One region of the Kitasatospora sp. NPDC058190 genome, then DNA from elsewhere that is predicted to be linked to it. Evidence: riboswitches for the same ligand, from Rfam matches in the RefSeq annotation. Region 1 holds a riboswitch; each other region holds the start of a gene.
What was found. Region 1 has a riboswitch for cyclic di-AMP ahead of ACFVWU_RS21945 (NlpC/P60 family protein). Riboswitches for the same ligand answer to the same signal wherever they lie in the genome.

Region 2: another riboswitch for cyclic di-AMP. It lies ahead of ACFVWU_RS38510 (peptidoglycan DD-metalloendopeptidase family protein); the one in region 1 lies ahead of ACFVWU_RS21945 (NlpC/P60 family protein).
Region 3: another riboswitch for cyclic di-AMP. It lies ahead of ACFVWU_RS04110 (transglycosylase family protein); the one in region 1 lies ahead of ACFVWU_RS21945 (NlpC/P60 family protein).
Region 4: another riboswitch for cyclic di-AMP. It lies ahead of ACFVWU_RS18385 (LysM peptidoglycan-binding domain-containing protein); the one in region 1 lies ahead of ACFVWU_RS21945 (NlpC/P60 family protein).

Annotation. Positions count from the first base shown of each region.
Region 1 is NZ_JBHVVI010000047.1:34,786-40,307, forward strand. Features, by position in the region: gene ACFVWU_RS21935 (hypothetical protein) at 1-454, opposite strand, end outside; gene ACFVWU_RS21940 (NlpC/P60 family protein) at 493-1,539, opposite strand; gene ACFVWU_RS21945 (NlpC/P60 family protein) at 1,767-2,921, opposite strand; cyclic di-AMP (ydaO/yuaA leader) riboswitch at 2,932-3,085, opposite strand; gene ACFVWU_RS21950 (NlpC/P60 family protein) at 3,424-4,461, opposite strand; gene ACFVWU_RS21955 (NYN domain-containing protein) at 4,661-5,522, opposite strand, start outside.
Region 2 is NZ_JBHVVI010000138.1:8,926-14,447, reverse strand. Features, by position in the region: gene purB (adenylosuccinate lyase) at 1-927, shown strand, start outside; gene ACFVWU_RS38515 (MFS transporter) at 935-2,473, opposite strand; cyclic di-AMP (ydaO/yuaA leader) riboswitch at 2,786-2,964, shown strand; gene ACFVWU_RS38510 (peptidoglycan DD-metalloendopeptidase family protein) at 2,967-3,932, shown strand; gene ACFVWU_RS38505 (DUF2470 domain-containing protein) at 4,274-4,993, opposite strand; gene ACFVWU_RS38500 (RidA family protein) at 5,123-5,522, opposite strand, start outside.
Region 3 is NZ_JBHVVI010000006.1:7,905-13,426, reverse strand. Features, by position in the region: gene ACFVWU_RS04120 (LacI family DNA-binding transcriptional regulator) at 1-13, shown strand, start outside; gene ACFVWU_RS04115 (hypothetical protein) at 110-310, opposite strand; gene ACFVWU_RS04110 (transglycosylase family protein) at 557-1,822, opposite strand; cyclic di-AMP (ydaO/yuaA leader) riboswitch at 1,809-1,971, opposite strand; gene ACFVWU_RS04105 (hypothetical protein) at 2,523-3,473, opposite strand; gene ACFVWU_RS04100 (DUF397 domain-containing protein) at 4,031-4,294, shown strand; gene ACFVWU_RS04095 (ATP-binding protein) at 4,612-5,151, opposite strand.
Region 4 is NZ_JBHVVI010000036.1:14,198-19,719, forward strand. Features, by position in the region: gene ACFVWU_RS18365 (universal stress protein) at 1-86, opposite strand, end outside; gene ACFVWU_RS18370 (arsenic transporter) at 92-1,387, opposite strand; gene ACFVWU_RS18375 (ATP-binding protein) at 1,782-1,958, opposite strand; gene ACFVWU_RS18380 (hypothetical protein) at 2,084-2,347, shown strand; cyclic di-AMP (ydaO/yuaA leader) riboswitch at 2,616-2,817, shown strand; gene ACFVWU_RS18385 (LysM peptidoglycan-binding domain-containing protein) at 2,825-3,526, shown strand; gene ACFVWU_RS18390 (flavin-containing monooxygenase) at 4,004-5,522, opposite strand, start outside.

The DNA of each region.
Region 1 (5,522 bases):
GCCCCTCGGCCAGGCCGAGCACCAGGCAGTGCGCGCCGGGGGTGGTACGGGCGGGGCCGAGGTCCCACAGCGCCGGGGGGCCGCTCGCGGCCTCCTCCCGCTCGACCCGCCAGCCACCCGCCTCCCGGACCAGCGCGATCCGGCGCGGGTACACCACCGGGTACTCGTCGTAGCCGGCGATCCGCACCGCCAGTTCGACGGCGGCGGTCAGCCGGTCCTGCCCGTCGGCCGCCGAAGACCTCTGATCGGGCGACAGCACCAGATTGCGGTAGACCGCCTCGGCCCCCGTGAGCCCGGACCAGGCGGGCAGCGAGCGCGCCCGCGCCGCCAGCAGATCGGCCACCTCGGCTCGCTGGTCGACCGGCCGCCCGGGTGTCGGCGGCGCGGCCGGGGGCAGCGACAGCTGGGTCAGCCCGCCGGCCGCCAGCAGCAGCGCAGCGCGCCGGGACAGCACGCGACCGGGTATGTCGGCCGGGTCGGAGGTCGTCGCGTTCAGAGCCGGACCACTCCCGCGACCGGCATCGCGTTGACGCTCTCGTACCGCACCTTGGCGCCCGGGTAGGGGGCGTGCACCATCACCCCGCCGCCGGCGTACATCCCGACGTGGTGCATGTCCCGGTAGAAGATCACCAGGTCTCCCGGCCGCGCTTCGGAGAGGCTGATCCGCTGCCCGGCGAAAGCCTGGGCCTGCGAGGTGCGCGGCAGGGTCACTCCGGCCTGCCGCCAGCTGTAGTACATCAGACCGGAGCAGTCGAAGGCGCGGGGCCCGGTGGATCCGTAGACGTACGGCGAGCCGATCATCCGCACCGCGGCGGCCAGCGCGGCCGCCCCGCGCTCGGAGGCGGCCGGGGTGGTGCCGAGGTCCAGCCGGTCGGTGCCGCGGGTGGCGCGCTGCTCGGCGTCGTCGGCGTCCTGGACGACCATCCGGGCCCGCTCGGCCGCGCTCAGGCTGTTGAGCAGCTGCTGGGCCTTGGCCAGCCGCTGCTGGATCTGCTGCTTGTTCTCGGCCAGCGAGCGCCGGGCCTGGTCCAGTTCGGCGAGCTTGCCCGCGGTCTCGGTTCGGCGCTGGTCGAGCCTGCGCTGACGGCCGACCAGCTCGTGCAGCGTCTCCTGCTGCCGCTCGGCGGCCTGCCCGAAGGTGCGGGCGCGGGCGAGGTAGGACGCGGGGTCGCTGGAGAGCATCAGCTGGGCGGTCTGGGTCATCCCGCCGCCGCGGTACTCGGCCCCGGCCACGGTCGCGAGGTCCCCGCGCAGCTGGTTGAGCTGGTCCTGGCCGGCGGCGACCTCGCCCTGGAGGAGCGTGGTCTCGCTCTGGAGCCGCTTCTGCGCCTCCTGCGCGGCGTTGCACTTCTCGGACGCCCGCTCGGCCTCGTCGTACAGCTTCTCGACCTGCGCCTTGACGTCCCTGAGATCGGGCGTGTCCGGCGCGCCGGGAGCGGCCTGGGCGCTGCCGCCGGCCGTCACGCTCAGGACCGTGGCGGCTGCCGCGGTCAGCACCAGCGCACGGGCGAGCAGTTGGGAACGACGGTGCACGGACATGGCGGCGGCGGCTCCAATCCTGGGGCACGGCCCCGCGGCCGCGCCCCAACGGGCGGCCGTCGAGCGGGAGTCCGGTGGCAGACGTTAGCGAGTCCGGGCAAGCGAGTCCAAACCCCTCCTGACCCGAATATTCGCCCCCCAATCGGACATTCGTCCAAGTCGCCGGAAAAGCCGCAGGCCCGGCCCTCCGTGGTGGAGGACCGGGCCCGAAACGGCCTGGGCGGGGATCAGACCCGCACGATGGAGGCCAGCGGCATGTTGGAGACCGCCTCGTAGCGGACCGAGGCGCCCGGCTTGGGCGCGTGCAGCACCTGGCCGTTGCCCGCGTAGATGCCGACGTGGTGGGCGTCGCTGTAGAAGATCAGCAGGTCGCCGGGCTGGGCCTGGGAGATGTCCGAGCCGATCCGGGTGCCGGCGCCGGCCTGCTCCTGCGAGGTGCGCGGCAGCGACACGCCGACCTGGTTGAACGCCCAGACCATCAGGCCGGAGCAGTCGAAGGAGCCCGGGCCGGTGGCGCCCCACACGTACGGGCTGCCGACCTTGCTCGCGGCGGCGGCCAGCGCGGCGGCACCGTGCGAGCTGCCGGGGGCGGCCGGCTTGGCGACCGGCGAGGAGGAGGCCGCGGAGCCCGAACCCGAGCCCGAGCTGATGTCGGTGCGGCCGCTGTCGCGCGAGGCGCGGTCGGCGGCGGCCTGCTGCTGCTGGGCGGCCTTCGCGGCTGCGTCGGCCTGGGCCTTGGCGTCGGCCGCGGCCTTCTCCTCGGCCTGACGGATCGCCTGGCGCTCCTGCTCGGTCAGGGTGTTGAGCAGGTCCTGCGCGGCCTTCAGCTTGTTCTGGACCTCCTCCTTGGAGGTCTTCAGCTGCTGGGTGGTGGACTCCAGCTCGGCGAGCTTGCCCTGGGCCTCGGTGCGGTCCTGGTCGAGCTTGCGCTGCTCCTCCTGGAGCTGCTTCAGCTGGTTCTTCTGGGTGTCACCGGCCTGGTTGAGCGCACCGGCCTGGTTGAGGAAGTTGTCCGGGCTGGTGGAGAGCATCAGCTGGACGGTCGGGGATATGCCGCCGTTGCGGTACTGCTCCCCGGCGATCTCGGCGAGCCCGCCCTGCATGTCGGTCACCTGGGCCTGCTGCCGGGCCACCTGGTCCTGCAGGCCGGAGACCTGCTTCTCCAGGGCCTGCTGCTTCTCCTGGGCGGCGTTGTACTTCTCGGTCGCCTGCTCGGCCTGCTCGTTGAGCTGGTCGACCTGCTCCTTGACCTGGTCCTTGGTCGGCTGCGGGTCGGCGTGCGCGCCGGACTGCGCGGAGAGGGCGACGGCTGCCGCGGCGACACCGGTCAGGATCGAGACACGGGCGCGGCTGGCGGGCTTGGGACGACGATGGGACGCCACGAAGGCGGACTCCTTCTTCCTACGTCCGCCTACCGGGTGAGCTGACGGGTTCGGGCCGGAAGCATGCCCTACGACGCCTCACAGCCGTTCCAGCGGCCGACCTGGCGCCGATTCACCCCGGAGGAACGTGGTTCCCCGGCTCCGCTCCGCAGCGCCCCCGACCACTGGGCTCCCCTGTCGGGCAGTCACTTCGACCTGCCCCGCTGTTTCGCGAACTCGACGGTAACCACCGCCGCCACCCAGGCTGGGTGATCGACAGTGCGGTGGTTCGGGGCACGACCCTAGTAACTGAACCGTGATCCGTTCAAATCCTTGTCAGAAAAAAGACGGAAGATTTCCCGTGTTCTTTTGTGAAAATGACCGATGGTGATCGCTGCTGCACGCAAAGCTGATCGGATCTCACCGGCCGACCACGGAACGGACAAACCCGAAGCGCCACCCCCGACAGGAGGGTGGCGCGGATCACAGGAGCGGAACCCGGACTTTCCGGCGTGTCGGGGTGTCAGACCCGGCGGATCGTGTTGATCGGCATCGCGTCGGCCTTCATCACCTTCACCACGTCCCCGGTGTGCGGCGCGTGGACCACCATGCCGTTGCCGATGTACATCCCGACGTGGTGCCGGTCGCTGCCGTAGATCACCAGGTCGCCCGGCTGGGCCTGGTCCAGCGAGGGCACCGCGGTACCGACGTTGCCCTGCTCCTGCGAGGTGCGCGGCAGCGAGACGCCGGCCTGGGCGTACGACCAGAGCATCAGGCCCGAGCAGTCGAAGGTGCTCGGCCCCGTGGCGCCCCACTGGTACGGCGAGCCCTGCTTGCTCATCGCCTTGGCGACGGCCACGGCCGCGTAGCCGCTGGCAGGCGGCAGGCTGCTGAGGTCGACCCGGGCCGTGCCGCGCGAGGCGCGGTCGTCCTGCTGCTGCTGGGCCTTCAGCGCGGCGCGGTCGGCGGCGCTGAGCGAGTTCAACAGGTCCTGGGCGGCCTTCAGCTTCTGGTTGACGTCCGACTTGGCCTGGTTCAGGTCCTTGGTGGTGGAGTCCAGCGAGGACAGGACCGCGGCGGCCTCGGCCTTCTCCTGGTCCAGCCGGCGCTGCTGGTCGAGCAGGCTCTTGAGCGCCTCGGTCTGGCTGGCGCTGGCCTGCTGGACGCTGGAGGCCTTCTCCAGGTAGCCGGACGGGTCGGAGGAGAGCATCAGCTGGACGGACGGGTCGATGCCGCCGGTGCGGTACTGGTCGCCCGCCACCTCGGCCAGGCCCGCCTGCAGCTGGGTCATCTGGTCCTGGCTGCGGGCCACCTGGTCCTGCAGCTGGTCGGCCTGTTTGCGGAGCTGGTCGGCCCGCTCCTTGGCGCCGTTGTACTTCTCCGCCGCCTGCTCCTGCTCCTGCTGGAGCTGGTCGATCTGCGCCTTGACGTCGTCCTTGCTCGGCTGCGGCGCCGCGTGCGCACCCACCTGGGCGGAGAGGGCGACCGCGGTCGCAGCGGCAGCGGTGAGCACGGAGACCCGCGCGCGGCTCGGCTGCTTGGGACGGCGGTGGGAGGCCAAGGGACCGGCTCCTTCTTCCATCGGACTCACCTGATCGGATGAGATTCCGGAAAATAGGTTTGACGCCAGACCCTAGTGAAGATCTATCCGTTTTGCCACTCCCCGAAGGCGTGAACTCCGGCCCCCACGCTGACTTCACGGGATCCGCACACCCTCGCAAAACGGACACTGCCCGGGCTCCACACCGCCCGACCCGAGGTCAGGGCCGGGCCAGCCGGTTCAGCAGCAGCACCGACGCCACCGGGCGCGCGCCCGCCTTCCGCACGCCCTCCGCGACCTCCCGGTCGGTGGACACCACCACCACCGGACGGCCCTGCGGCTCGGCCCGCACCAGACGACGGATCAACTCGTCCGCGGTCTCCCCGGTCCGACTGAACCGTACCCGAACCCCACGCGGTGGCGCCATGATCACCGGAACGTCCAGGTCCTGCCCGTCGAACACACAGGTGACCTCCGCCTGGGTGCGCTGGGCCAGCATCGCCAGCCCGCCCAACAACCGGATCCGCTGCTGCTCCAACGGCAGCGTCGGATAGCCGGTCTTGGTCACGTTGTAGCCGTCCACCACCAGGTGAACCTGCGGGATCGCCAGCAGCTGGTCCAGCAGCGCCGGATCGTCCTCGGCCAGGCCGCGCCGGGCCACGTCGTGCGGCGAGGCCGCCCCCGGCACCACCGCCTCCACCAGGTCCGCCGGACGGATCTGGGAGACCGGCAGCGCCAGCTCCCGCTGCAGCCCCTGCGCCGACTGCAGCACGGTGTCCAGCAGCAGCCGCAGCCGCATGTCCTCGACGCCGCGCCCCTCGCGGGCCGAACGGCGGCCCTGCTCGGCGGCGTTCTCCAGCTCGGACACCCGGTGCCGCAGCCGCCGCGCCTCGCTCTCGGCCGCGCTGCGCTCGGTCACGGCCTGCGCCTTCGCGGCCTCCAGTTCCCCGGTCACCCGCCGGGTCTCGGCCTGCGCCCGGCGGGTGTCGCTCTCCAGCGAGCGCACCTTCTTGCGCAGCGACTCGGCCTCCCGCCGGACGCCCTCGAACTCCGCGCGCTGCCGGTCCAGGTCGGTCCGCGCG
Region 2 (5,522 bases), on a different contig from region 1:
GACGAGCTGCTGGTCGCCTTCCGCCGTCTGGAGGAGCTGATCGCCCGCTACCCGCTGCGCGGGATCAAGGGCCCGGTCGGCACCGCCCAGGACATGCTGGACCTGCTCGGCGGCGACACCGGGAAGCTGGCCGAGCTGGAGCGCCGGGTCGCCGGGCACCTCGGCTTCGAGAACGTGCTGACCAGCGTCGGCCAGGTCTACCCGCGCTCGCTGGACTTCGAGGTGCTCACCGCCCTCGTCCAGCTGGCCGCCGCGCCGTCCAGCCTGGCCAAGACCATCCGTCTGATGGCCGGCCACGAGCTGGTGACGGAGGGCTTCAAGGAGGGCCAGGTCGGCTCCTCCGCGATGCCGCACAAGATGAACACCCGCTCCTGCGAGCGCGTCAACGGCCTGGCCGTGATCCTGCGAGGCTACGCCTCGATGACCGGCGAGCTGGCCGGCGACCAGTGGAACGAGGGCGACGTCTCCTGCTCGGTGGTGCGCCGGGTCGCGCTGCCGGACGCCTTCTTCGCCTTCGACGGCCTGCTGGAGACCTTCCTGACCGTCCTCGACGAGTTCGGCGCCTTCCCGGCCGTGGTCGAGGCCGAGCTGGACCGCTACCTGCCGTTCCTGGCCACCACCAAGGTGCTGATGGGCGCGGTGCGCGCGGGCGTCGGCCGGGAGACCGGGCACGAGGTCATCAAGGAGCACGCCGTCGCCTCCGCGCTGGCCATGCGCGCGGGCGCCCGGGAGAACGAGCTGCTGGACCGGCTGGCCGCCGACGAGCGGATCCCGCTGGACCGGGCCGCGCTGGACGCGCTGCTGGCCGACAAGCTGTCGTTCACCGGTGCGGCCGGGGCGCAGGTCGCCGAGGTGGTCCGCCGGGTGGAGGCCGTCGCGGCGGCCTACCCGGAGGCGGCCAAGTACGCGCCGGCCGACATCCTCTGACGCCGCGTCAGTTCTCCAGCGAGGGCCCTGCCACCGTTCCGGTGGCGGGGCCCTCGGGCGTCCTGGTGTGTCCGGGGTCGAGCGGCGGGGTGGTGGTGGCGCAGGGCCAGTCGCAGTTCGGCTCGGCCACCGGGTGCTCCTGCGGGGTGAGCACGTTGCCCCGGACGGTGGCGAAGGCGATCAGCCCGCCGCAGACCAGCAGGCCCGCGCAGATCAGCATCGCGGTGTGGAAGGCGGAGTCCACCGAGGACGGCACCCGGTAGGCATCGCCGCTCAGGCCGGCCAGCGCCGGGAGGGCAGCCACCGCGAGCAGGCCGGCCGCGCGGGCGGCGGCGTTGTTGACGCCGCTGGCGATGCCCGCGTGCCGTACGTCGACGGCGGCCAGCACCGTCGCGGTCAGCGGTGCGACCAGCAGGGTCATCCCGCTGCCCATCACCGCGACGGCGGGCAGCACGTCCGCCCAGTAGGAGGAGCCGGGGCCGGTGCGCAGCATCAGCAGCACCCCGGCGGCGCAGAGCAGCGGGCCGACGGTGAGCGGGATGCGCGGGCCGATCCGCTTGCCGAGGCGGCCGGCGCGCGCCGACAGGGTCAGCATCAGCACCGTGATCGGCACCAGGGCGAAGCCCGAGACCAGGGGCGAGAAGCCGGACACGATCTGCAGTTGGACCACCAGCAGGAAGAACACCCCGCTGAAGGCCGCGTAGACGCAGAGGGTGACCAGGTTCACGGCGGTGAACAGCCGGGACGAGAACAGTCCGAGCGGCAGCATCGGATCGGGTGCGCGGCGCTCGACGGCGACGAAGGCGGCGCCGAGCAGCAGGCCGATCGCGCCGGTGAGCCAGACGGCGGGGGACAGGCCCTCCCCGGCGGCGGTGAGCGCGTAGGTGATCGCGCCGAGGGCGAGTGCGGCGAGCAGCGCGCCGGGCACGTCGAAGCGGCCCGAGGCGGACTCGTCGCGGCTCTCCGGGACGTAGCGGGAGCTGACCGCGATCACGGCGGCGGCCAGCGGCAGGTTCAGCAGGAAGATCCAGCGCCAGCCGGGGCCGTCCACCAGCCAGCCGCCGAGGAAGGGGCCGATGGCCGCGGACACCCCGCCGAGACCGGACCACAGGCCCACCGCCGCCGAGCGGTCGTCAGGATGGAAGACGGCCTGGAGCATGGCCAGCGAGCCGGGGGTGAGCAGCGCCCCGCCGATGCCCTGGACGGCGCGGGCGGCGATCAGCACGTTGATGTTCGGGGCGAGGGCGCAGGCCGCGGAGGCGGCGGCGAACCAGACCACGCCGATCAGGAAGACCTTGCGCCGTCCGTACCGGTCGCCGAGCGCGCCGCCGAGCAGGATCAGGCCCGCCAGCGTGAGCAGATAGGCGTTCAGCGTCCATTGCAGGGACGCCAGGGAGGCGCCGAGGTCGGCGCCGATCCGGGGCAGGGCGACGTTCACCACGGTGCCGTCGAGCATCGCCATGCTGGAACCGAGCACCGTTGCCAGGAGAACCCAGCGGCCCTGCGCGGTGCTCAGGCGCAGGGTGCCGGCCGTTGAGGTGGCCACGGCCCGATCCTGCGCCCGGCGGGGTGCACGTGACAAGGGTCACCGGGCGGTGTGTCCAGGGTGGGCGGTGCGTGAGCGGATGGTCGCACTGGGCCGCCGAGGGCGGCGCAGCGTCGTGGAGCAGTGGCGCCGAGTGAATGGATTGTGCACGCACCGCATGGTGGGCCATGCGGAGGGTGACCGCGCCGCGGGGGGTTGTCGCTGGTTCAAGAGATCGACATTGCTTCACCCGAACGGATGGGTTTTAGTTCAGCGACCACCCGGCCAGCCTGGGTGGATCCACCGGGTGGAACGCCGAGTCCTGCCGCTGCCCAGTGGTTCGAACTGAGCTCTGCACGGCAGGAGCGGGGGACCCACAGGTAAGTCGCCGGACCGGAGTCCGCGCTGTTCAGCGCGAACGTCCAGGACCGGCTCGGGGTGAAGCCGCGCGTGCGGCCGGGCAACTCCAGCCCGAACCCGACAGCTCACCTCGCAGGCGTCGGAGAGGAATCCCATGCCTGCTCAGGCTCGTCGTATCGCCGTGCCCCGCGCCGCCCGCATCGGCATCGCAGTCGCCGTCACCGGTGTCTCCTTCGCCCTGCCGCTCGTGACCACGATGAGCGCCCAGGCCCACAACGCCCCGGCCGCCTCGGTCGTGCAGCACGCCGCCGCCGTGGATGCCGGGTCGGCCGCCCCGGCCGCCGCCCACGACGGCTACCGCGTCGTCGGCGGCGACAGCCTGTCCACGATCGTCGACGCCCGGAACGTCGAGGGCGCCTGGCCCGCGCTGTACGAGCAGAACCGCTCGGTGGTCGGCACCGACCCGAACCTGGTCTTCCCGGGTCAGTGGCTGTCGCTCGCGGCCCACGCCGACGCCGCCGAGCCTGCGGCCCCGGCCGAGCCTGCGGCCCCGGCCGAGCCGGCCGCCCCGGTCACCCAGAGCGCCGCCGCTGCCGCAGATGCTCAGGTGCAGGTTCGGACCGAGGCCGCCAAGCCGGGCGTCCAGGTCCAGACCCGGATTCAGAACGCCGCTCCGGCCCAGGCCGTCACCGCAGCCCCGGTCGCCGTCACCTCCGGCTATGTCGCCCCGCTGGCCAACCCGGTGCTGGGCGAGGCCTACGGCGTGGCCGGCTCGATGTGGGCCTCCGGCCACCACACCGGCCAGGACTTCGTCGCCTCCACCGGCACCCCGGTGCGCGCGGTCGCCAACGGTGTCGTGGTGAAGGCCGGCAACGGCGGTGCCTACGGCAACCAGGTCGAGATCAAGCTCGCTGACGGCAGGTACGCCCAGTACGCGCACCTCTCCGTGATCGGTGTGAAGATCGGTCAGACCGTCACCGCCGGCCAGCGGCTCGGCCTCTCCGGCGCCACCGGCAACGTGACCGGCCCGCACCTGCACTTCGAGATCCGCACCGGGTCGGAGTACGGCTCGGACATCAACCCGGTCGCTTACCTGCGGGTGCACGGCGTCGCGCTCTGACGCTGCGCAGCCCCTGTTCGGACCCCGCGCTGACCGCGGGTTTCAGGAACCACCGCTGGTGCGGGGCGAATCGACCGCCCGGGATGGTCATGTCGGGTGACCGCTCGACCGGGTGATCGCCGCACCGGTGGACATGGGCGCGGGACACGCCCAAGGCCGGCCCGGCTTCGCGAGGACCCCTCGTGGAGCCGGGCCGGCCGTTGCCGTTCGCGGCTCCGGGGGAGTTCGAGTGGGTGGGATCGCGCTGGCGCCGGCGGTGCGGCGCCGACGGCCGGAGCGGTACGCGCGGATGGGGCGGATCGTGCCGGAGGACGCCGTCGAGCGGTGACGCCCGGGCGTGGTCAGTTCCGGCGGACGGGCAGGCCGTGCTCGGCGGCGGCCAGCAGCTCGTGCATCCGGTGCCCGAAGTCCTCGGTGTCGCCGGCGGGTTCGGGGAAGACCAGGCGGACGTCGCGGTGGCCGTGCGGGTGGTCCAGACGCAGTACCAGGCCGTAGCGGTCGAGGGCGAGCGGGCGGATGTCCGGGTGTCCGGCGAGCAGGGCCGGGTCGAGCAGGCCGGTGAGCAGGTCGAGGGCGTCGGCGTGCTCGTCGGCCAGGTGGGTGAGCAGCGAGGCCTCGTGCCGGGCCAGCGGGTCGGGGGCGGCGAGGGCGAGGTCGACGGCAGTGAGCGCGCCGGTGCCGTACGGGGTGGCGAGGACGGCGTGGGCGACGTCCACGCGCAGGTGGACGCTGAGGCCGTCGTCGGCGAGGTGGGCCAGGTGCAGCCGGCCGGCCAGGGTGAGGCGGCCGCGGATCCGGTCGCGGACGGCGACCGGGGACACGTCGGTGACGTCGAGGACGACGGCCAGGCCCTCGGTGGCTTCGGCGGCGGCCGCGGTGAGCGGGGCGTCCAGCGGGGCGCGCAGCCGCAGCCGGGAGCCGTGCACGGAGACCGGGGTGTCCAGGTCGTGGTGTTCGCCGAGGGCGCGGACGGTGAGTGAGGAGGTCGCGCTGAGCAGGCTGTGGACCCGTTCGGCGGTGGTGGGCTCGGGCACCTCGGCGTCGCCGGTGGGCAGACTCATGAACGGACCTCCTGGTGGTTAGGTGAGCCTAACCTAATGTCCGCGCAAGGGTGTGGCAAGTGGATGGCGGGGTGCGGCGAGGGCCCGGACGCGTGACGGCGTCCGGGCGCTCGGGGGTTTCGCGGGGCGTCAGGCGACGACGGCCTGGGCGTCGATCTCCACCAGCATGGGCTCCTGGGGCAGCTCCACGAAGACCGTGGTGCGGCAGGGCTTCACGCCGCCGGGCTTGATGTTCTCCTCGATGAACTCGGCGTAGACCTCGTTCATCAGCGGGAAGTCGGCGCGCTTGGTGAGGTACACGCGGAACATCACCACGTCCTCGATGGTGGCGCCGCCCGCCTCGACGATGGCCTTGACGTTCTCCAGGGTGCGGCGGGTCTGGGCCCTCACGTCGCCGCGGTGGAGGTACTCGCCGGTGGCCGGGTCCTGCGGGCCCTGGCCGGAGACCTGCAGGATCGGGCCCTTGCGGACGCCCTGGGAGAACATCCACGCGGGGGCGGGGGCGCCGTCGGTGCGGATCTCGGTCTTG
Region 3 (5,522 bases), on a different contig from region 1:
CTGCGCGCGCTGACCCCGGTACCGGATGGCGGTGCTCGACTGACGGGCCCCGGAGGGTGGTTGCTCTCCGGGGCCCGTCGGCGTGCGTCTGCTCGACCGTGCTGTCCGGTCAGCCCTCCTGGGCGGCCGGGCGGTCGGCGGTGAGCCGATGGCCGTCGGCCGCGTCGCCGGTCCGGGTCTCGGTGCGGCGGCCGCGAGCCAGGTAGTCGCGCAGGATCAGTTCGACCGCGTCCTGCGGGCTCTTGGTGCCGGAGAGCAGCATCGCGTCTATCGCGAGGTTCGCGTCGAGCGTGACGGTGACCTGGGCCATGGTGACTCCTCCTCGGGTGCAGAGCAGCAGCATGCCCGTCGGGCCGGGGTTTCACCATGCGAATGCGCCGAAACCCCCGGGGAGGAGCGACCAGACTCTCCCCGGGGGTGGCGGGTGGTCAGCGTTCGGACGACGGCTGACAGATGTTGAAATCTGTTATCTGAAATCTGTTACCTGTCAGCTGTTCTCTGTTGTCCGTCAGCTGTGGGCCCGTGGTTGTGGGCGTGTGGGCCCGTGGGCCGTTGCTCAGACCCGGCCGGCGAAGTCCGGGGCCCAGTTGGCGATGGTCTGCTCGCGCACGCCCGAGCTCGGGTTGGCGGCCTCGACGTACTTGCCGCCGCCGATGTAGATCGCGACGTGGTACACGCCGGAGTTCTGGCCGTTGTTCGACCAGAACAGCAGGTCGCCCGGCTGCAGGCTGTCCAGCGAGACGTGGGTGCTGGCGGCGGCCTGGTCGGCGGCGACGCGCGGGATGTTGATGCCCGCGGCGCGCAGCGCGGCCTGGGTCAGGCCGGAGCAGTCCCAGCCGCCGTTGCCGGTGCCGCCGTAGACGTAGGCCTGGCCGACCTTGGACTCGGCGAAGGACACCGCGGCGGCCATGCTGCCGGTGGCGGCCTGGGCGGCCGGCTTGGCGACCGGCTTGGTGGCCGGCTTGGTGGCCGGCTTGGCGACCGGCTTCGAGGCCTGGGTCAGGGCGGTCGGCTTGGCGTTCACGGCACCGCCGTTCGCGGCCTGGCCGGCCTTCTGGGAGCGGTTGAACCAGCCGAAGTCCGAGCCGGAGGTGGACGAGGAGGACTTGTCGGCCTGGGCCTTGACACCGTCACCGAAGGTCAGGCGCTGGCCCGGGTAGATGGTGTCCGGGCCCTCGGTGAGGGTGGCGCGGTTGAGGTCGTACAGGTGCTGCCAACCGCCCTGGACGTTGTTCTTCGCGGCGATCGAGGACAGCCAGTCGCCCTCGACGACGGTGTAGTCGGTGGACGACTGCGCCTGCTGCTGGGCGGGCGCGGCCGGCGTGGCGGGCTTCGCGGCCGGGGCCTGGTTCTGCGCGGGCTTGGCGGCGGCCGGGGCGGCGGGCTTGGCGGCCGTGCCGGCGGAGGTGTCGACGGCGGCCGGGGCGCCGCTCTTGGTCAGGCCGGCCTGGACCGAGCAGACGGGCCAGGCGCCGGGGCCCTGCGAGGCGAGGACCTTCTCGGCGATGGCGATCTGCTGGTCCTTGGTGGCCTGGTTGGCCTGCGGGGCGTACGCGGTACCGCCGAAGGCGGCCCAGGTGCTGGAGGTGAACTGCAGGCCGCCGTAGAAGCCGTTGCCGGTGTTGATGCTCCAGTTGCCGCTGCTCTCGCACTGGGCGACCTTGTCCCAGGTGGCGACGGGGGCGGCGTTGGCGGTGCCGTTGGTGAGGCACGGGATGGTGAGACCGACGCCCGCGACGCCGAGGGCGGCGATCACGCGACGGGTACGGCCGGACAGGCGGGTGCCGTTGGTGGGCAGCATGAAGACGCGGTCCTCTCCCACGCCTGCGAGGTGAGCTGTCGGATTCGGGCTGGAGTTGCCCGGCCGCGCTGTGGGCGCGGCTTCACCCCTAGCCCTGGACCGTTCCGAGGAGCGGCCCGGGGCGACTTACCTGTGGTTCCCCCGCTCCTGCCGTGATGCGTTTTCGCGCTGCCAGGACATCCGACGGCAGGACTCGGCGTCGCGGATGAACTGGGTCCGTGTGGTCACGAACGGGGAGCACGTTAAGCAGACTTAAGTTCAAACTGCAAATATCTGTGACGCGCATCACGGTTTAGCGGAAACTGCCAAATTGGACACGAACCATGATCGTAAATGATCGTTTTTCGGTAATGCCGCTGTGGATTCCCGCAATTGTCTCCACTTCAGAAGTGAAGTGACGGGGCGTGGAGGCGCGCGGTGGCGCGCCGGTCGCGACGGGGGGTGGGCGTGAATCGAGCGCCGGAATACGCGCCCAGCATTTCTGCCGAAAGGCGACAAAACGGACATTGCGCACTATCGTCTTTTAGCTCCGATAACTCCCGCAATTCCCTGCCTGGACAAGCTGCGGGGCGAGCCGGAGGTGGACGGGGCGGGCGGAGGAGGAGCGGCGGGAAAGGGCGAGCCGCAGGGCGGGCCGACGGCAAGCCGAAGGGCCCGGAACGCGATCGTTCCGGGCCCTTCGGTACGAGGGACGGTGCTACAGGCGGTCGGCGGGCGTCCGCTAGGCCTCCACGGGCCCCTGGGCGGCCGCGTGGGCGCCACGGGAGCCCTCCTCGGCCCCGGCGGCGGCCGCGGCCTCCGCCTCGGCCTGGGCCAGCTCCTCCGGCGTCGGCGTCGGCAGCGCGGCCAGGTAGGTGGAGGCGATCAGCTGGCCGACGGTCGGGTAGGCGCCCAGCGGCGCGGCCGACGGGCAGCCGGTCTCCTCGGCGGCCGTGGCGAGCAGCTCCGAGTCCGCCTCGGGCCCGATCACCAGCGGGGCCAGCGCCGGGCGCTGGGAGCCGGTCTCCTTGAGGTGGTTGACGGCGTCGGCCACCGAGCCGGGGACGTCGAGCGCCGCGGCGACGACCGGAACGGCCAGTCGGGCGGCCAGCAGCACGCCGGTGATGCCGGCAGCGGCGGCCGCGTCCTCGCCGCCGACGGTGGTCAGGACCACGCCGTCCGCGGCGGTCGCGATGGCGAACAGCCGGGCCCGGTCGGCCCGGGCCAGCCCGGCCTCGGACAGCCGCACGTGCACGGCCTCGGCCAGCAGCGGGTGCGGGCCCAGTGTGTCGGTGACGGTCGCGCCGTACTCGGCGGCGAGGGCGTGAAGCCCGGTCAGGAAGTCGTGCGGCCCGGGCACCAGCGGTACCACGACGGGCGCCGCCAGGCCGGCCTCGGCGGCCTCGGCCAGCAGCTCGGCGACGGTGCGGTCGTCCCCGCCCTCGCTCTCGGCGCCGTCGGTCGGGAGGTAGCCGACCGCGGCCTGGACGCCGGCGTGCTCGCTGCGGACGATCGAGAGCAGTTCCTCGACGACCGAGCGGGACTCGGGCCCGGCGGTCGCGGGTACGGCGAGCACCAGGGCCGGCGAGCCGGTGCGGATCTCGGGGCGCTCGGGACGGCGGTGGCGCCCCCGCGCACGGGAGCCTGGAGTACGGACGGGCAGTGGCGCGCCCGGGATGGCTGCGGTGCTCATGCCGGAGATCGTAGGACATCGGCCCGTCAGGCCTGCAGTCGGCTGCCGTACGGGTTTCGGGTGGTCGCGGTGCGAAGGTCGTGTCTCCGTCGTCGCGGTCCGGGCGGTTTGCCTACAATCCGGACATTCCTCGCCCAACCCCCGGGTGGACGCCCGTAGTCGCCCTGACGTGTCCCGTGGGGCATCGCGTTGCACCTGCGGCGCGTGAGATGTCTCACAGTCGGAGGGCGGCCTGACGGAGGGTCACGGCGGCGCGACTCCCGGCATTCGAAGATCAACATTCAGCGGGGGGCCGCTCACGGCCGGTTATCGAATGCTCGTCGATTCAGTCGGCTATGTCCGTTTACGTACCGTCAGGAGAAGGGTCCGTGAAGAGTTCGGGGCCGCCGGCAAAAGGCCTCGTGCACCTGCAATGTCCCGTGCTGATGCACGTGCACTGCGGCTATCATCGCGTCAAGTGAGGCGTTGTGCCGGACCGGTACGGGGCCGGTCCGTTCCTTCGACGGTGCCGGGGCGCCGCGCTGGACGACAACTCCGGAGCTCTTCGGGAGACTTCTATGCACGACTCGCAGGACACGCACAGCTCGGACCACACCTACAACGGGATGGCCGCCGCCGACCTCAAGGGGGTGGTCTGGCAGAAGAGCCGGCACAGCAACTCCCAGGGCAACTGCGTCGAGTTCGCGGCCCTGCCCGGCGGCGAGGTGGCGATGCGCAACTCGCGCTTCCCGGACGGTCCGGCGCTCATCTACACCCGGGCCGAGATCGCCGCCCTGCTGCTGGGGGCCAAGGACGGGGAGTTCGACCACCTGGCGGTCTGACCGGTCGCCGCTTCACCATCGGGGGGCCGTCGTGGGTGCTGACACCACGACGGCCTTTGTCTTTTCCCCGCGGGCGCTCCCACGGGTGGGGTCGGGTCGGGGCGTACCGGGTCGGGTCGTGCCCGGCCGGGGCCTGTAACGCGCGGGCCCGGATCTCCGGCGCGTGGGCCGGGGCCCGTGACGCACGGATCGCAGTGCCCGGCGCGGGATGCCGGTGCCGGAGGCGGTCCGGCGTCCAAGGGCTCGAGGAACTGGCGGAAGGGCCCGGGATGTGGTCCTCCCGGGTCGTCCCCGAGCCGGCCGCGCGCCGCACGGCGCTAGGCCGAGCGCCGGTGTCGTCCACCGATTTCGACACGTCCGTCGAGTCCGCCGCCCTGGGCCGGCTCCGCCTCGAACATGGCCCAGACCACCTTGCCGCTGCCCAGCGGGTGCCAGCCCCAGGAGCGGCTGAACGACTCCACCAGGTGCAGCCCCCGGCCGGATTCGGCAACGAAGTCCGCCTCCCGGGCGACCGGTCCGATGCTGCTCGGATCGCTCACCGCGCAGACCACCTGGGGTGCGCGGTGCACCAGGCTTATTCGGATCGGCAGCCGCCCTTCCGGGGTCGGCTGTATGGGAAAGTCGTACTCGCCCGGGCAACAGCCCGACGGGTCGGGCCGTGCGCCGATCGCATGCCGGAGCGCGTTGGTCACGAGTTCCGAGGCCACCAGCGCGACATCGTCGAACAGCTCCATCAGGCCCCAGCGCTGAAGAGCGGTCCGGGCGAAGTCGCGCGCGGTTCTCACGGCTTCGAAGCGAGGAGCGAGCGTACAGGTGACCACATGGGGGTCAACCGCCAAAGCCGTACCGGTGCTCATGAAGAGCTCCTCCCATAAGGGGGCGGACACGGCTGGACCCGCCGGGGTCATGCCGGTCACCTCCGACTCGCTCGGCCGCTCGGCCGCCCCCTCGACCAGGCGCGCGCGCACTCGAACGCCCGGCGGCGCGGGGGACGCCACCGGGTCGGTGCACGGAGTCGCGCGTGGGGTCGACGCGGAGCCCGCGGGATTGCCAGGGATGTGCAGGTGCACGTGCACCATGGTGGTGTGCGCTCACTGCAGATGCAAGAGTCGATTCACGTGCAGTCGCACTATTGGCATATGCAAGCGCCGGATGCACGTGCATCCTGGTGTGCGGAGTGCAGAACTGATAGGAACATCCGTCAGTATCGGCACCGTGAGCGCTCAAC
Region 4 (5,522 bases), on a different contig from region 1:
ACCTCCGCCTCCTGCGGCGCGTGGGAGCGGGCGGCGTCGACGCAGGCGGGCCAGGTGCCTTCGGTGATCCAGACGAGGACGGTCACGGGCATCAGCCTCCAATGACGTGCAGGGATGCCCACAGTGCCACCACGGCGAGCGCCAGGGCGGCGGGCACGACGAGCAGCCCGAGCCGGGTGAACTCGCCCAGGCCGATCTCGGTGTCGTGTTCGCGGACGATGCGCCGCCACAGCAGGGTGGCCAGGGAGCCGGCGTAGGTGAGGTTGGGGCCGATGTTCACCCCCAGCAGCACGGCCAGGACGGCGGCGGAGCCGGAGGGGACGGCGAGGGGGAGCAGCACGAGGGTGGCGGGCAGGTTGTTGATGACGTTCGCCAGGACGGCCGCCAGCGCCGCGACGCCGAGGAGGGCGGGCAGCGAGGTGCCGTGCGGGACGAGGTGCCCGAGTGCGGAGGCCAGCCCGTTGTCGACCACTGCCCGGACCACGACGCCGAGTGCGAGGACGAAGGCCAGGAACGGCACGGCGGCGGAGCGGAGGATCGCCGCCGGGGTGGTGCGGCGCTGGGCGAGGGCCCGGCCGGCCAGCACCAGGGCGCCGGCGAATGCCGCCCAGGCCGGATCGACGCCGAGCGCGGAGGTCAGGACGAAGCCGGCGAGCGTGCCCGCCACCGTGACCAGGGCGAACAGCGGCATCTCCGGTGCCTGCGTCTCGGCCGCGGCCGGGGCGCCCGCGTCCAGGTCGGCGGCGAAGAAGCGGCGCAGCACCACGTACTCGACAGCGATGGCCGCCAGCCACGGCAGCGCCATCAGGGCGGCGAACCGGGTGAAGCTCAGCCCGCTGGCGGCGAAGGCCAGCAGGTTGGTCAGGTTGGAGACCGGCAGCAGCAGCGAGGCGGTGTTCGACAGGTGGGTGCAGGCGTACAAGTGAGGCTTGGGCCGGGCACCGAGCCGGGCCGCCGTGGCGAACACCACCGGCGTGAGCAGCACCACGGTGGCGTCCAGGCTGAGCACCGCCGTGATCACCGACGCGACGACGAACACCTGAGCCAGCAGCCGCCGGGGACTCCCGGCCGAGGTGCGGGCCATCCATGCTCCGCAGGCGTGGAACAGCCCCTCGTCGTCGCACAACTGCGCCAGCACCAGCACGGCCGCCAGGAACCCGATCACCGGCCCGAGCCGTTCCGCCTCGGCCACCGCGTGCGCCGACGGGATCGCGCCGGTGGCGATCACCAGCCCCGCCGCCGGGACTGCGACCACCGCCTCCGGCCAGCCCCAGGGCCGCACCACCGCGCACACCAGGACCAGGACCAGCAGTCCGACGGACAGCGCTTCTGCGAACGACGTACTCAGGGTCCTGCTCCTTGCGGGCGGTGGTGACGGCGCCCCCATCGAACCAGAACTTCCCGGACTGCGGCACGTCGGGCGGGCCCGACGGTACGCCCTGGTCACCGGCACATTCACGAGGTCCCCGAGGATGGCAGCCGCCCGACACATCCGTCGTTGAGGATCTGGGCGGATCCCATTGTTTGTCCGCCAAGTGCGCCTGCCGTCCCGAGGTGCGCCCCGTCCAGGCACAGCGCCAGCAGGGCATGCTCGCGCGTATCGCGAGACCGTGCCCGACCTTCAGGAGCGCTGAGTACCGGACCCGGGACGGTGAGCAACTCCGAGGTAGGCACTGTCCGCGATCAGCAGACCGATGAAGGCTGTCGGCAACGGCTCAGAACGGGCCGGTTCCGGCGGTTCAGTCGTGGGCCATCCCGTTGGTCTCGCCGGATGGTGCGTGTCAGTCGTCGTCGGTGGGGTGTCCGAGTTCGCGGCCTCGCATGCGGTAGGACTCGCCCTTGAGGGAGTGGACCTCGTCGTGGTGGACGAGGCGGTCGATCATGGCGGCGGCGACAGTGTCGTCACCGAAGACCTCTCCCCAGCGATCTGGGGCTGGCCGAGCGGCGAAGCCGCAGATAGTCGTCCAGAGCTTCCCGCAGAGCGGTCAACCGAGCACGAGCCGCGGATCCCCGAGCCCCGGCGGCGCTTCGCCGACGCCCGTTGGCGCTGACCGGCCCCTGCTGCTGTGGCACCGGCGCGGTCATGCTGCACCTGCGAACCGGCCGTGTGCTGGAGCTCACAGCGCTGGGCGGCGCGACCCGCACCGCACGGTTCCAGCCCGAGCCGGACGGGACCTGGACCGGGCTGGACGGCCACTACGCGGGCGAGCCGCTGCGCGTGGTGCGCCGGGCCGACGGCACGGTCGACCACCTGGACCAGGCCGGCTTCGTCTGCACCCGCACCCCGTACGATCCAGCAGCCGAGGTGCCGGGCGGCGTCGATGCGCAGGGCCGGCAGGCAGACTGACCACTGGTCAGGTCGGCGCGCCCCGGGACGGGCGCGTCGGCCCGAACCCACGACCCGCACGGCGCGCCATCGGGCGATGGCCGCCACGCTGGGCCCGGCGGCCCGCACTGACGCACACTCATAGGGGCGTTGCCGAATCGTTATCAAGCGCTATTGTGGATCATTCGGACAATCCGGCTGTGCCGTGACCCAGCTCACGAGGGCTTGTGCTAGTGGCTCCGCGCCGTTTACGTTCCTTCTCGTTCGTCTCCGTACGAAACGAACCCCGCTCTCCGGAACGCCGAATCCTGCCGCCGGATCGGGCGGGCACGTGCATCCATGAAGCACCGCGGCAGGAGCGGGGGACCCACAGGTAAGTCGCCTCATCCGGACTGGTTCCGGTGGGGCTAGGGGTGAAGCCGCGTCTCTGCGCGGCCGGGCAACTCCAGCCCGAACCCGACAGCTCACCTCGCAGGCGTGTGAGAGGAATCGCACTTCATGCTGCCCGTCAACGCTCGCCCCAGCCTGTTCGCCGTCGGCTCCGTCAAGCGCATGGTCGCGGCCGCCGTGGTCGTCGGCGTCGGCGCCGGCATCCCGGTGGTCGCCGCCACCGCCGCGAACGCCGCCCCCGTCAAGTCCGCCCCGGCGCACTCGGCCCCGGCCGCCGCCCCGCAGGCGCCCGCTGTGTACACCGTCCAGAGCGGTGACTCCCTCACCAAGATCGCCACCACGCACCACGTGCAGGGTGGCTGGCAGAAGCTCTACGACCTCAACAAGTCCGTGCTGACCAAGGGCCCGGGCAAGATCTACCCGGGCCAGCACCTGACCCTGGGCGGGGCCGCCCCGGCTCCGGCCAAGCCGGCCGCCGCCAGCCCGCTGGCCGCCACCCCGGCCGCCCCGGTCGCCAACACCCCGGCCGCGCTGCAGGCGCTCGCGGCCTCGATCGTCCCGGCGAACCAGCTGGCCTCGTTCGACCAGATCATCAGCCACGAGAGCGGCTGGAACATCCACGCCACGAACCCGAGCTCGGGCGCCTACGGCCTGCCGCAGGCGCTGCCCGGCAACAAGATGGCCTCGGCCGGTTCCGACTGGCAGAACAACCCCGCCACCCAGCTCAAGTGGGCTCTGCAGTACATGAACACCGTCTACGGCAGCCCGAACGCCGCCTGGGCGTTCTGGCAGGTGCACAGCGCGTACTGATCGGACCTCTCCCGATCGGTACGGCCTGATCGGGCCTGATCGGCCTGTTCGAACCGATGGGTCCGAGCGAGTACCGCCCGGCGGCCGGATGTCCGGCGGCTGACAGGCTGCCCAGCGGCCACCTGACCGGCCCGGTTCACGTCGCGATGCGTGAGCCGGGCCGTCGGCGTACCCGGGGCCAGGACGGGGCCGCGCAGTCCCCGGCGGACCACCCGCGCCGACCGAGACCGCCGTCGAGTCGGCCCTGACCGCCATGTGCCACCATCCGGCCGGCTTGCCGAGGGAGATCTGGAACGCGTCCTTCTGACCTGGCCCCACTGCGGGTGCCGATGGATCATCCGTGCTGTTCGGAGGTCTGATGGCAGTGGGGACGTGATCGCTCGCAGGGGGAGTGCGGGCGCCGGGTGCACCACGCGTTCGGTGCCAGCGCGGTGGCGGCCGGCGACGCGATGTTCACCTTCGACGGACACGCGGAGATCACCGACGTGCCGGGTCTCCCAGCGATGCCGTGGCGGGCAGTGGTGCCGGCCCGGTCGGGGGGTGGAAGGCGTAGGCGGCGGGGTCGATGCGGCTCAGCTGCCGGATGAGCCGCCCGGTCGACCAGGGCCAGGCGAAGGTGTTCCGCCCGCTCGGGCCGAAGTAGTAACTGGTGCAGCCGCCGGAGTTGTACACGGTGGTCCGCAACGCCTCCTGCACCGCCTCGTTGTGCGCGGCCTGGGCGGCCGGGCGGACCTCCAGGGCGCGGTAACCCCAGCGGTCGAGGTGGGCCAGGGCGCTGGTGAGGTAGGTCAGTTGGGCTTCCAGGACGGTGATCGCGGAGGTTGAGCCGCCGAGCAGGTTGGGCCCCAGCAGCAGGAAGAGGTTGGGGAAGCCGCTGACGGTGGTGCCCAGGTAGGCCCGCGGTTCGCCGCCCCAGGCGTCGTGCAGCGTCCGGCCGCCTGTACCGTACAGGCGGCGGGCCAGTGGCAGCTCGCCCATGCGGAAGCCGGTGGCTGTGACGAGGACGTCGGCCCGGGCGGAAGTGCCGTCGGCGCCGACGAGCTCGTTACCGCGCACGGCCGTCACCGCGGTGGGATGCAGCTGGACGTGCGGCTGGGCGATGGCCTGGTAGAAGGTGCTGGACGTCAACAGGCGCTTGCAGCCCAGCCGGTAGCTGGGTGTGAGCGCCTCGCGCAACGACCGGTCACGGACCGCGAGCCGCAGGTGCGCACGGGCGCCCGCCTCCAGGAGACGGGCGAGGCGCGGGTGCCGGAAGGCGAAGCCGAAGCACTCCTGCAGCGCGTACTGCCCGGCGCGCAGCGCGTTGCGGGAGCCGGGCAGGCGATCCAGGAGCTGGTTGACGGACTCGGGCACCGACAGGTCGGGTTTGGGGAGCACCCACTGGGCGGTCCGCTGGAAGACGTGCACGGCGGCTGCTCGGGGTGCGATGGCCGGTACGAGTTGGACGGCGGAGGCGCCGGTGCCCACCACGGCGACCCGACGCCCCGTCAGGTCGACGTCCTGGTCCCACCGGGCGGTATGGATCACGGGTCCGGTGAACTCCTCGACCCCGGGAACGTCGAGGTGGCGCGGGACGTGCCACGGCCCGGTGGCCATCACCAGCACCGCGGCGCTGTACGGTCCGTCGCTGGTCTCCAGCCGCCAGCGCCCGGCCACCGGATCCCACCGGGCGCCGTCCACCCGCACGCCGCAGCGCAGCACCTCGCCGAGCCCGTGCCGTTCGGCCGTCGCCCGCAGATAGGCGTGGATCTCCCGCTGCTCGGCGAACACCCTGCTCCAGGCGGCGTCCGGGGTGAACGAGTAGCTGTAGAGCGTCGAGGGAACGTCGCAGGCGCAGCCGGGGTAGGTGTTCTCCCGCCACGTGCCGCCGAGTTGCGGCCCCTTCTCCAGCACGAGGACCTCGCGCACCCCGGCCTGGCGCAGCCGGACAGCGGCGCCGATGCCCGAGAACCCCGCACCGACCACCAGGACGCGCACGTCCCTCCCCGGCCGGGTG